DNA from 3 places in the Neobacillus sp. S1227 genome. Region 3 is predicted to be linked to each of the others. Evidence: riboswitches for the same ligand, from Rfam matches in the RefSeq annotation. Region 3 holds a riboswitch; each other region holds the start of a gene.
What was found. Region 3 has a riboswitch for cyclic di-GMP ahead of flgB (flagellar basal body rod protein FlgB). Riboswitches for the same ligand answer to the same signal wherever they lie in the genome.

Region 1 (4,175 bases), 2.1 Mb from region 3:
AAAGGCAGTCTTTTCCGACGGTTCGGGAACAGGGACCTTGTTGAGCACAATCCCTTTTCAATTTGATAGTACGACTGGAGTAGTAGCTGCTACTTCACTAGCTGTTTTAAGCTTTTTAGGCTTTGATGCCATTACGACATTAGCAGAGGAAACACGCAATCCCAAAAAAGATATTCCGAAAGCCATCTATTGGTGTGTTGGGATTGGAATGATTACCATGGTTGCGACGAGCTACATGGCCATGCTAGTCATTCCTGATTGGAGAACACATCTAAATGATGCAAACTGGATGAATACCGTCTTATTGCAAGTGTCGATCATGACCGGCGGGGAAGGGTTTGGCCTCTTCTTTACAGCAGGATTTTTAAGTTCTCTCGCCGTTTTCAATTTAGTGGCAACTGCAGCAGGAGCGCGCCTTTTATATGGAATGGGACGAGACAATCTTTTGCCGAAAGGATTCTTTGCTGCTGTAAACAAACGATTCAACACGCCGCATTTTAATATCATTTTTATTGTCGCAATTGAATTCATCCTGGGAACGACTGCCAATATTAATACGATTTCAAATCTGGTTAATTACGGGGCATTCTTTGGATTTGCAGCCATTAATCTTTCGGTTATCTGGCTCTATTATGTAAAGAAAAAAGGCGAAGCTCCATTTAGCTTGGGAAGCACGCCTAATTGGATTCCAACTGGGAAATACCATTTCCGCTATTTCTTTCTTCCACTTCTTGGCTTTGCCGTCATTCTATACGTCTGGTTTGGGATGGACCGGCTCGCCATCCTATTAGGTTGTATTTGGCTGTTCATCGGTATCGTCTTTCTGTACTTTCGAACAAATGGCTTTAAAAAATTACCTCCGCAACTGGAACTTTGATTGTTTATACACTTAAAAAACTTGTCGTTTTAAAAAAGTAAAAGTTTTATTCATCATCCCTGCCAATAAGAAAGCTAGCTGAGTGGCATGGGACTGTTCTGCTGCATCATTTTGCAGGTTATTAGGCAAAGGGATGAAGTATAAGAACCGTCCCCATGTATCTATTCTAAAAAAGAAAATTATGGTAAAATAAAAGAAACAAATGACTAAGGAGGGGGGAGATGAATCTATATCAAAATCACCCACTGTCTGTTCAGGACTACTATATCATACGGGAGAAGTCCGAAGAATTATTAGAATTTATTGATGGGATGGTCTATTTAACGCCCTCATCATCTACAGGACATCAGGGAATATCAAGAAAACTTCTCATCCAATTAGATCAATTTTTAAAAGGTTAATCTTGTGAAGTCTTCCACGCTCCTTTTGATATCGAATTAAAGAGTGAGAACATGGAAGGAACAGAGATTGTTATTCCAGATCTCAGTGTGATTTGTGATAAAAGTGGTTTGAATGACATACGATATATTGGTGTTCCCAACCTTATTGTTGAAATTCTAAGCCCCTCCAATCAGTCCCATGACCTAATTACCAAACTTAATATTTATATGAATTATGGAGTAATCGAGTACTGGATCGTGAATAGAATGTTATATGCAGTCACTGCTATCACTTAATGATGAAAAAATGTATGAACAACATGACATGAAAACCGAGACTGGAATTATTGCATCGAAGTTTTTAGAAGGATTCAGTATTGATTTAAAAGAGATTTTTTGAAAAATTATAAAGGTCCAGGGTGTTTCCTAGGCTAATTTGCATTCCTCTAAGATTTCAATTCCAGATAAATTTTATCAGTAGGAATTTTTGTTATGTAATATTTGAAAAAATTGTAATATAATAAAAATAATTAGTTTATTTAGATAAAGGCAAACCACTCGAAAGATTGGGACGCAAAGCTACAGGTCTAAGGTGTAAAACTATGATGGCTGAGCTGCCTAAAATAGTATATATTTTAGGGGGATTTCATTGTGGTTACGCTTGCTTGTGAAAACGAACTCGAAATGGATGTCGTGAAACTTAGTGATGAAAACATTATAGAGAGGTATATAACAGCTCTAGTAAAAATGGCAGACCAAAATTATAAAATGTTAGAAACAGAATTATTGAAAAGAAGGTTATTTTTGGTTGCCTTAGAACGATACGATACAAAAAAGCTGTTATTCTCTTCAGGCTTCACTGAGTAGGGCTCATCCACAACAGCAGCGACTTTAGTAGCTACAGAAAAAAGAAGACTCCAAGGACTTTTTAGAGTGCTTGGAGTCTTCTTTTTCTATATTAAAAACTATTCCTATAAACATAGGCATCATTCGGCTGCGGAATGATTTTATAATCCGTCACTTTTAAAATCGGGATTTTCATTTTAAAAGGCTGGTAGTACATCGTGTCCACCGTACCCGTTACCTCGTACCACTGGTCATTAGGAATGTGGACATTTTCAGGGAATTGAATCATCATCCCGAACACACCAGAGTCGGCAATACAGTGAATAATCCCAAAGCGGAATAAAAAGATTTGGTTGCTGTTCAACCCAGGTCCATTATAAGAAAAACCCTTCATTGAAATGGTTTTTCCGACAAATTCACCTGAATAGTTGTAGATGACTTCCAGTCCTTTTAAATAGTCCTCATCAGTTAGGGTAATATGGTCATTTCCTTTATAAGATTTGAATTCCTTTTTTACCAATTCAGTAAACGCATCCTGGCCCATGAATTTACTCATGTCAGGATTTAATATTTGGTGCATGCCATAACGGTCGGCCCCGTCCTCTAATGAAGGAAAACTAAATCCTTTTGCATTGACTAACTGCGAGTCAAGGGTCGCTACGGGCAAAAATACACCTGTCAAAGCGGGAAGAAGAATCATCGTATACGAAACCGTTCTTTTTAAATTTTTCCCAAACGATGTTTCTTTATGATTAGAGTCATGCAAATGATCATGATGGCACTCGTCACAATCCAATTCCTTTTCCGACTTTTTCTCTTTAAGATACCATCTGATTCCTTCTACAATCGTTAGGAAAAATAACGCATAAATCATGCTGTAAGAAAGGAAGGAATACTTCATATTGATATATTTCGAAATGTTACCGGACAAATGCAAATAAAAAAACAAGTTGGCAAACAATAATAGAATCACAACGCGTAACATTTTCTTCCCTCCTTTACAGTAATAGTGAACCGATAAATACAAATGCTGATATTAACGAAACAAGCAGAATGACGAATTTAGGTTTAAACGTTCCGAACATCATCAGCAGGTTCTTGATATCAACCATTGCACCGAAAACCAAGAATGTCACAATTGAACTTTGTGAAAATGTGTTTCTGAAAGACGAAGCAACGAACGCATCAGCTTCTGAACAAATTGATAAAATGAACGCTAGTGCCATCATGACAAGAACACCCGCTACTTTTGAATGTCCAAGTGTCGCCAATGTAGAAGTCGGAATATAGGTTTGCATTGCTGAAGCGATTAATGACCCCATCACCAAGTACTTTCCGACGTGGAAAAACTCATCAATGGTATGGGTGACCACGCTGACCAATTTTTGTTTCGTATTTTGGCTAGAATGGTCATGGACATGTATATGTTCATCAGCTTTCAATCTCAATTGATTTGTTTTAACGATAAAAGAAAGAACAACCCCGACTAAAATGGAAACCACAATGGCAAACCCGGACCGGTACCAAACCATCGTCCAGCTATTACCAAATGCAATATACGTTGAAAAAAGAACAATCGGATTGATAATCGGTCCAGTGAGCATAAACGAAATCGCGGCGGGAAGCGCCACACCTTTTTCAACTAATCTTTTCGTAATCGGAACAATCCCGCATTCACACCCTGGAAAAATCGCTCCTACGAAACTAGCAGTTATCACCGAAAGAATCTTATTTTTTGGCATAATCCGGACAATCATATTCTCCGAAACAAAGACCTCGATCAGGGCTGCAACAAACGCGCCAATCACTATAAAAGGAATTGCTTCTATTATTATACTAATAAATATCGTGTTTAATTGTAACAATTGATTCATAGGAGATCCTCCTGGAAATGAAGCCTCAGATAAAAAACATACAAAATTATAACAGAAATAATGGCGAATGATAATGTTTTAACGTTTCCAGAAGTGGGAAAAGTCTTAACCGAATTATTAAATTTTTTGAAAAAATTGCAAAAAACCATTATCATAAAACTATAGGTTGTTATAACCTGGTCTTAATAATAAGTAATA
Region 2 (4,175 bases), 1.8 Mb from region 3:
ATCTGTTTTTATTTTTAATCTTGATCAGTTAAAATTACTGGGCCATCTTTGGTGATGGCGATTGTGTGCTCATATTGGGCGGAATAGGTGTTATCGACGGTCCTTGCTGTCCATCCGTTAGAATCCATTTTGGTGAATAATAATCCGATATTCACCATTGGCTCAATCGTAAATACCATTCCCTCTTTAATTCTTGGGCCTTTACCTGGTAAACCATAATGCGGTACATCCGGCTTTTCGTGAATCACTGCTCCAATCCCGTGTCCGATAAAGTCCCGGACAACCGAGAGTCCTTCACTTTCTACATAAGTCTGGATGGCATGACCGATATCGCCAATCCGGTTGCCTGGAACGGCTTGTTCAATTCCCTTGTACAAGGCTTCCTTTGTGACTTTTAACAAATGCTTAGTCTCTTCGGAAACCTCGCCAACTGCGTAAGACCACGCGGAATCAGCCAAGGCCCCGTTGTAATTAACAACCATATCAATGGTGACAATGTCCCCTTCCTGCAATGGTTCTTTGCGCGGAAAGCCATGGCAGATTTCATCGTTAATACTTGCGCATGTTGCGTATTCGTAGCCCTTATAACCTTTTTGTTCTGGAGTGGCATTATGCTTTTTTAAAAATTTCTCCACAAACTGATCAATTTCCCAAGTGGTAATCCCTGGCTTAATCATTTTGGCAATTTCTTTGTGACAGGCAGCAAGGATTTCTCCTGCCTTTTTCATTGCTTCGATTTCTCGTTGTGACTTTAAGACAATCATGTAATTTTCCCCTGCCTTTTTAATTAAATTCTTTTGTCTGGAGTCCTATTTGTACGAATCCTAGTATATAAAAACGATTACTTAATGACATTTTGGGCAACACTTTAATATTAACGCTAACGGGCTTATTTTTCAAAACTACTTTCTTAATGTAAAAAATTAATTTATGCAAATTTCGATAATTTGTCGTATTCCTTTGTTCTTAATATGGTACTCTCAAATTCTTTTTGATAGAATGATGTTATAAATTATTTTTTAGGTGTGTGAGAATCCATGATAGGTGACCGCGTAAAGAAATTCCGCCAAGAGAAGAAGATGTCACTTTCTGAACTAGCAGAGCAGGCAGGGGTTGCAAAATCCTATTTAAGCTCGCTTGAGAGAAACCTTCAAAAAAATCCGTCCATACAGTTTCTTGAAAAAATTGCCGGTGTATTAAACATTCCGGTTGAGCATTTAATACATGAACAGATTGACAAGACGGAATTGGACAATGATTGGATGAATTTAGTTAAGGAAGCCATGACCTCCGGTGTTTCAAAAGATCAATTCCGCGAGTTCTTGGAATTTAATAAATGGCGGAACAACAATCAAAACAACAGCTAAATATAAGCAAAAAATAAAGCACCCTACAGAATTATTAATTCTTGTAGGATGCTTTTTGCTTTTGATATGTATGAAATTGTTCAGATTTGTTGTTACCGCTAAGGAAATTTCTTATTTCCTCTGCCGACAATCCAATTTTCTTAGCTTCAATAATTAGTGTCAACCAATCTCTGTCAATCTTCTCCATCTGCTCTATCCCCATTTTCAATTTAACAACCCCCTAAAATACTTACCCGTATTTCAGGCAGCCCGGCCATCCTAGCTTCTCTCTATTTCCACCTTAGATCCTCGGCTTTGCGTCCCTGACTTTCACCAGGTTTGCCTTTTCTGAAAGGAACTTTCTTATTTTTTATTAGCCCTTATTTCTGGGTCTAAATTCATATCATTGTTTTAGTAAGTTCATTATATCTAGTCCTTTTTTAACATAGTGTTAGTTTTTGTCAGCACTTTTCATATTCTAAACCTCTTTTTTTGACAAATTTTATCATGTTTCCACAAATTTTCCTCCAATTCACATTTCCTAAAAATGGAATATAAAAATAATTGAGAATTTGAAGTCGAAAATCCCCTTAATTTGTGGGAGAAAAATTTTCCTTAACTATTATTGGCTCTTATTTTTATGACGAAAAATTTGTCTAATTTGTGACGATTAGCATATAATGTAAACAATATAATAATATACAAAATATTATTAATTTTCTGAACAGTTAAAGAGGTGATAGGCATTGACCATTGTTCACATGTTAAACTTTTCAATCCCCATTGCTTTTATAGTATTTGCAGGTTATTTCTTAGACCGCATGTGCAAGCCTGCCAAAGCAGAAGAAAAAGCTGGTGAAGAGGAATTGTAAAAATTCTCTCTTCGCCAGCTTTTTTAGCTAATCGGAATTTATTTTCATATTTGCTGCGCTAATTCAACCGCGTCTCGTAAACCGTCCTAACGGACTCGCCAATCGTCGAATGTTCCATTATTTAAACCGGTTTTCGACCTTTTGTTCGTAATTTTTAAAAATGGACGAATCTGTTTTCGCCCCGCGTTTTGACATCAATTGATTAAAGCGAAGGAGCTTTTCATTTAACTTTTTTTGCAAACTTTCCTTCTCGATGTTGTCGTCACATCTTTTGATGAGATCCTCAATGCTCATCATCTCTTTGCGTAAATGGTTTTCCTCTTCTGTAAAGCCTGCATTTTTCATGATTTTGTAAGCCATGCGCAGTTCTTCAGGTATCCCCGATAAATCTTCAAGCTTCAGGGGTTTTCCATATCCAGGAAGGTTATCAAATTCCCCATCTTTGTATGCTTTTTTAATCCGATCTTCTGAGACAATATGAAACATATCCATGTTTTTGTCCTCCTTTATTTAGCATACTCACTACATTTATTATAACAAAGGTCCATTTCGGTTGAAAAATAAATCGGTAATGATTTCACCCTTATTGGGGCATGCTACAAGCGAGAACGAAAGGAGTGTTAGACTTGGCTCGTGGAGAACATTTTAATCATAAAAATAAAAACCATCCTGGTGAATTCCCCAAGAATACCATGACCGAGAGTCATGCTGAGCAGGCAATCGGGGATGAAGAATTAATTGTCACTCAGGAAGCCTTCAAGAATAGAACGGAGGAAGAAGAAACGCGGCAGGACACCGCCCGTCTGCTTCCTGAGCAGACAGAATAAAAGGCGTGAAGAGTTTCACGCCTTTTTACTCTGATTATTTTTCAAAGCTTAATTTCTTCCTAAACTGAGAAAATTCTACGGTTTTCAGCCATTCTGCCAGCCCTTCGATATCCTTTGAGAAGATTCGGTCCTGCTTAATGGATGCCACCTGCTCACGACCTTTTTCATAGAAGTTCCTCGTATGGGTCGCCATTTTCTCCACACCGCGATATTCTACGGCTTGCATGGCGCAAATCATCTCAATCGCAAGGACCCTCCGGGTGTTTTGGATGATTTGATATGCATGCCTTGATGCAATCGTCCCCATGCTGACATGATCCTCTTGGTTTGCCGAAGATGGAATGGAATCCACACTTGCTGGATGTGCCAAGATTTTATTTTCTGAAACAAGGGCAGCGGCAGCATACTGCATAATCATCGCCCCTGATTGAAGGCCTGGCTGCGGGCTTAAAAATGGCGGCAGATCGCTTAATTGCGGATTAACTAACCGTTCCACACGACGTTCTGATATATTAGCAAGCTCTGCTACTGCGATTTTCATAAAGTCCATTGCAAATGCAATTGGCTGCCCGTGGAAGTTTCCACCAGAGATGACTTTTTCCCCGTCATCAAAAATTAGTGGATTGTCAGTCGCCGCATTCATTTCGATTTCCAGCTTTTCTTTTACGTAATCAAGCGCCTGCCAGGAAGCACCTTGAACCTGCGGGATGCAGCGAAGAGAGTAAGCATCCTGAACCCTCAGTTCTCCCTGCATCGTTGTTAATAAACTGTCACTCAAATAGCGGCGGATTCTTGCTGCTGTATCAATCTGCTGCTGGTAGCCTCTTGCCACTTGAACCTCTTCTGCAAAAGCATCGAGAATTCCGTTTAACCCTTCAATCGTCATGGAGGCAATCAATTCACTTTCGAAAGCAAGCTGCTCTGCTTCCAGGTATCCGACTACCCCCATAGCTGTCATGGCTTGCGTTCCGTTAATGAGAGCAAGACCTTCTTTAGCCTCAAGTGTGAGTGGGAAAAGACCCTCCTGCTGTAATGCTTTGCCTGCTTCCACACGCTCGCCTTTATAGAATACTTCGCCTTCACCTACAACCACTAATGCCAAATGAGATAATGGCGCCAAATCCCCGCTG
Region 3 (4,175 bases):
CCCAGCCGGAAACGCAAGCGGAGCAGCCGGAACTTCAGCTGTCACGTCAACACCCGGCGAGGTCACCATTAACGGAACGACCATCACCATCAAAAGCAACCAATTTAGCTATGACGGCATCCAGTTTAGCCTAAAAAACGAGCTTCCGCCCGGAAGCAATGTCACCATTACGAAGAAACCGGATGTCGATTCGATTTTTGACAGCATCAAGGGCTTTGTGGACAAATACAACGAAACCATTAAAACCCTTCACGATAAGTTGGGTGAAAAGAAATATAAGGATTATTCCCCTCTGCTCGATGACCAGAAGAAGGAAATGAAGGACAAAGAAATCGAGCTGTGGGAGGAAAAGGCAAAGAGCGGACTACTATCAAATGACCAGATAATTGCCTCTGCCCTCGATAAAATGCGGTCCATCCTCTATTCCAAAGTCAGTGACAAGGACCCGGCCAAAATGAACAGTGAGTTCGATACACTGGCGGAAATCGGTATCACCTCAAGTACCAACTACCGGGATAATGGAAAGCTCGTCATCGATGAAACGAAGTTAAAAGCGGCACTAGAAAATAATCTAGACCAAGTCGCCCAGCTTTTTTCAAAAAAATACGACACAGGGGCTTCCACCAACAACACGGTGAACAATGCCGGGGAGTTTCAAAACAGCGGGGTCGCCTGGCGATTGTACGACCAGCTGAATGAAACGATGAAGGACATAACGAAAACGGCCGGTTATTCGAGTGACACTTACCTTTCAAAGGCGTTAAATCGACTGGACGAGCAAATTGATTCGTGGGAGAAACGCCTGCAGACAAAGGAAAGCTATTACTGGAAGCAGTTCACCGCGATGGAGCAAGCCATCCAGAAATCGAATACGCAAAGCAGCTGGCTGATGCAGCAAATGGGCGGTGGAATGTAATCGATGGAGAAACAAAAAGAGCAGTTTTTAAAAGATTATTATCAGCTGACAAGCAATCTACTAGAAACGAATGAAATAGAACTTATTGAACAGCTGCTCCAAGAACGAGACCAGTGCATTGAGAAAGTAAACGAGCTAGATCAACGTAACGGTGCCATCCTCATGAGCCAAGCCATCAAGGAAGAGCTCCGGCGCATTCACCCGTTAGAACGAAAGCTTCAGGAAAAATTAACTAGGACCAAGCAAAAGATTCTTGCGGCGATTGGTTCTCTCCAAAAAGAGAAAACGATCAAACAGCAGTACGGGGAACCAACTGCGGCAGCGGTAAGCGGAATTTTTTACGACAAGCGAAAATAAGGGAAAGGTGTGAGATAATGGCTCTGAATAATGCCTATCAATCCTACGAAAATAATCAAGTACTATATGCGAAAAAAGAAGAGCTGCCCCTTTTGTTATATACCGGGGCGATTAAATTTATCCTTCAGGCCAGAATGGCAATGGAAAAAAAAGATTGGAACAGAACCAATGACCGGATTCAAAAGGCCCAAAAAATTGTCACTGAATTAATGGTTACCCTGAATATGGATATCGAAATCTCAAAATCTTTTATAGTACTTTATGATTACATGAAGGAAAAGTTAATAGAGGCGAATATCAAAAAGGACGAGCAGCTGTTAATCGAAGTGGAAAAAATGTTAACAGAACTGCAGGATACCTGGAAAGAAGCGCTGAAAATAGTACGGCCTGCTTAACTAATTTTAGTTAAGTAGGCCTTTTTAATTAATTTTGTTGTCAACTGACTAAAACCATTGTATTATTATTTTTGTAGGAAAAATTCGACAATATAATTTTCCAAAAATCGACAAATACAATCCGATAATAGCAAACCTGGGGAAACCCAGCGACGCAAAGCTATAGGGGCTAAGGATCCGAAGGGATTACGCCAGCCAGTTGCCGAAGAGACTCATAGTTTACCCTATTAGACTATTCTTCGGAATGGTCTTTTTTATGTCCTAAAAATAAAAATTTAATTATTCTGAATTTTTGATAGGAGTGCTGATCCATGTCGATGCTTCAAAATATTAATCTCGTCCAACGTGCTTTAGATGCCTCTGTGTTAAGACATAATGCCATTTCCAACAATATCGCCAATGTGAATACTCCAAACTATAAACCCCAAAAAGTTATTTTTGAAGACATTTTAAAACAAGAGCTTTCCGGTGCTGGCTTTGGCGGGAAGAGAACGAATGCCAAGCATATCCCAATTGGCATAACCGCTTCAAGCAAGCCATTGATCACCCAGGAACCTACCGTCATGCAAAATAGCGGCAATGGGGTGGATATGGATAGCGAGATGACGGAGTTGACCAAAAACTCGATTTGGTACCAAACATTATCATACCAGATAGGCGAAGAATTCAATTTACTCAAAACAGCGATTAAGAGCAGGTAGGTGATTCATAATGTCGATGTTCCAACCCTTAAATATTAGTTCTTCAGCCCTAACTGCCCAGCGGTTAAAAATGGATACAATCTCCTCCAACATCGCCAATGCCACGACCACTCGGGGCCAATTGGTAGATGGGGTCTGGATTCCTTACCGGCGGAAGATGGTCGAGGTGCAAGCGAATGGGACGGGAGGAACCCCGTTCAGCCAATTCTTGCAAAATGAAATGAATTCAAATGGGGTCAAGGTTACAGGAATTGTAGAAGACAAGACTCCGTTTCGGCCGGTTTATGACCCGACCCATCCCGATGCCAATAATGAAGGCTACGTGATGATGCCAAACGTTGACATTACAAAAGAAATGGTCGACCTGATGACAGCTTCCCGTACTTATGAAGCCAACATCACAGCCTTTAATGTCGGAAAAAGTATGTCACTGAAAGCTTTAGATATTGGTAGATAAGGAGTGTTAAAAAATGAGAATTGATCAGCTGTTTCCGGCGAAAGCATCGATAGTGGGAAAGACGCAAAATGCACAGCCTGCGTCTGTGTCGGGCGCCTCTTTTTCGAACTCGTTAAGCGAGGCCTTGCAAAAAGCAAATGAAACGATCGTCCAATCGGAAAACATGTCCGAAAAAATAGCCACAGGTGAAATAAAAAATATCCACGACGTCACCATCGCTGCACAAAAAGCACAAATCGCCCTGCAGCTGACCACACAGGTACGGGATAAAGTAGTCGAAGCCTATCAAGAAATCATGAGAATGCAAGTTTGAGGCATGGGGAGGCATGGGGACGGTTCTTGTGCATCACTTTTCAGAAGCAAAGGTTTGGTTCCTTTGCACAACCTTATCAGGAAGTCATGAGAATGCAGGTTTTAAAGGTACAGCCGATTCTTGGCTAGCATAGCGGAGGGCTTATGAATCAGAAATTTAATGATTTCAAAGAAAAACTCTCGCAGTTTTGGAAAAACGCGAGCAGGAAAAATAAAACATTGTATATTGGTACGTTTATTTTAGTAGTGGCCCTTCTCAGCGTTGGTATTTTTTATTTCTCCAAGCCCAGCCTTGTTCCTTTGTATGCCAATAGCTTGAGTCAAAAGGAAATTGGCGAGATTAAGGCTGTCTTGGAAAAGGAGGGGGTCACCGATTACAAAGTGACCAATAATGGCACGCAAATTCTTGTTCCGAAAGAGCAGGCAGCAGACCTGATTGTCAACCTGGCGGCAGAAGGGTATCCCAAAAGCGGCCCGATTAGTTTTTCGGAACAGACCAAGGATTTGAAATTTGGCGTAACTGACCGGGAGCTTGATGCCATAGAGAGGGAAGTCATTCAAGGGCAGCTGGCCAATTTGATGGCGAAAATCAACGGCGTTAAGAATGCAGAGGTTATGATTACTCTTCCGAAGGACAGCGTGTTTATTCGGCCGGAGGAGGAAGGGAAAGCGAGCGCATCGATAATTGTTGATCTTGAGCCCGGTTATGAATTAGAAAAACAGCAGATTAAAGCACTGTACCATTTAGCATCGAAAAGCATTCCCAATCTGCCGGAAGAAAATATAGTGATTACTGATGAAAATGGTCAGCTTCTATCCTTGCCGCAGTCAGGCGATAATGCCTTTGCTGGGGTAGAAAGCTATGAAAGCCAACGGGAGATCAAACAAAAGGTAGAGGCGGACATTCAGCGCAGCATCCAGCAGATGCTCGGCACGATGCTGGGACAGGATAAGGTGCTGGTCCAGACCTTTGTGAAGCTAAATTTCGACCAGGTGAAGACGCAGCAAAACTTAGTTGAACCACTTCCGGATTCCGA

Region 1: it holds a riboswitch for cyclic di-GMP, as region 3 does, so the genes downstream of both, ACZ5AE_RS15110 (hypothetical protein) here and flgB (flagellar basal body rod protein FlgB) in region 3, are expected to answer to the same signal.
Region 2: it holds a riboswitch for cyclic di-GMP, as region 3 does, so the genes downstream of both, ACZ5AE_RS05595 (anti-repressor SinI family protein) here and flgB (flagellar basal body rod protein FlgB) in region 3, are expected to answer to the same signal.

Annotation. Positions count from the first base shown of each region.
Region 1 covers NZ_AP038276.1:2,988,983-2,993,157, reverse strand. The annotation lists gene ACZ5AE_RS15120 (APC family permease) at 1-877, shown strand, start outside; partial or broken gene ACZ5AE_RS15115 (Uma2 family endonuclease) at 1,099-1,657, shown strand; cyclic di-GMP riboswitch class I at 1,796-1,879, shown strand; gene ACZ5AE_RS15110 (hypothetical protein) at 1,909-2,124, shown strand; gene ACZ5AE_RS15105 (TIGR03943 family putative permease subunit) at 2,216-3,088, opposite strand; gene ACZ5AE_RS15100 (permease) at 3,102-3,977, opposite strand.
Region 2 covers NZ_AP038276.1:1,106,794-1,110,968, reverse strand. The annotation lists gene map (type I methionyl aminopeptidase) at 15-764, opposite strand; gene ACZ5AE_RS05600 (helix-turn-helix domain-containing protein) at 1,038-1,367, shown strand; gene ACZ5AE_RS05595 (anti-repressor SinI family protein) at 1,402-1,569, opposite strand; cyclic di-GMP riboswitch class I at 1,608-1,700, opposite strand; gene ACZ5AE_RS05590 (hypothetical protein) at 2,093-2,218, shown strand; gene ACZ5AE_RS05585 (DnaJ family domain-containing protein) at 2,336-2,710, opposite strand; gene ACZ5AE_RS05580 (hypothetical protein) at 2,845-3,045, shown strand; gene hutH (histidine ammonia-lyase) at 3,080-4,175, opposite strand, start outside.
Region 3 covers NZ_AP038276.1:5,098,341-5,102,515, reverse strand. The annotation lists gene fliD (flagellar filament capping protein FliD) at 1-916, shown strand, start outside; gene fliT (flagellar protein FliT) at 920-1,273, shown strand; gene fliS (flagellar export chaperone FliS) at 1,291-1,668, shown strand; cyclic di-GMP riboswitch class I at 1,788-1,875, shown strand; gene flgB (flagellar basal body rod protein FlgB) at 1,980-2,369, shown strand; gene flgC (flagellar basal body rod protein FlgC) at 2,380-2,826, shown strand; gene fliE (flagellar hook-basal body complex protein FliE) at 2,840-3,139, shown strand; gene fliF (flagellar basal-body MS-ring/collar protein FliF) at 3,283-4,175, shown strand, end outside.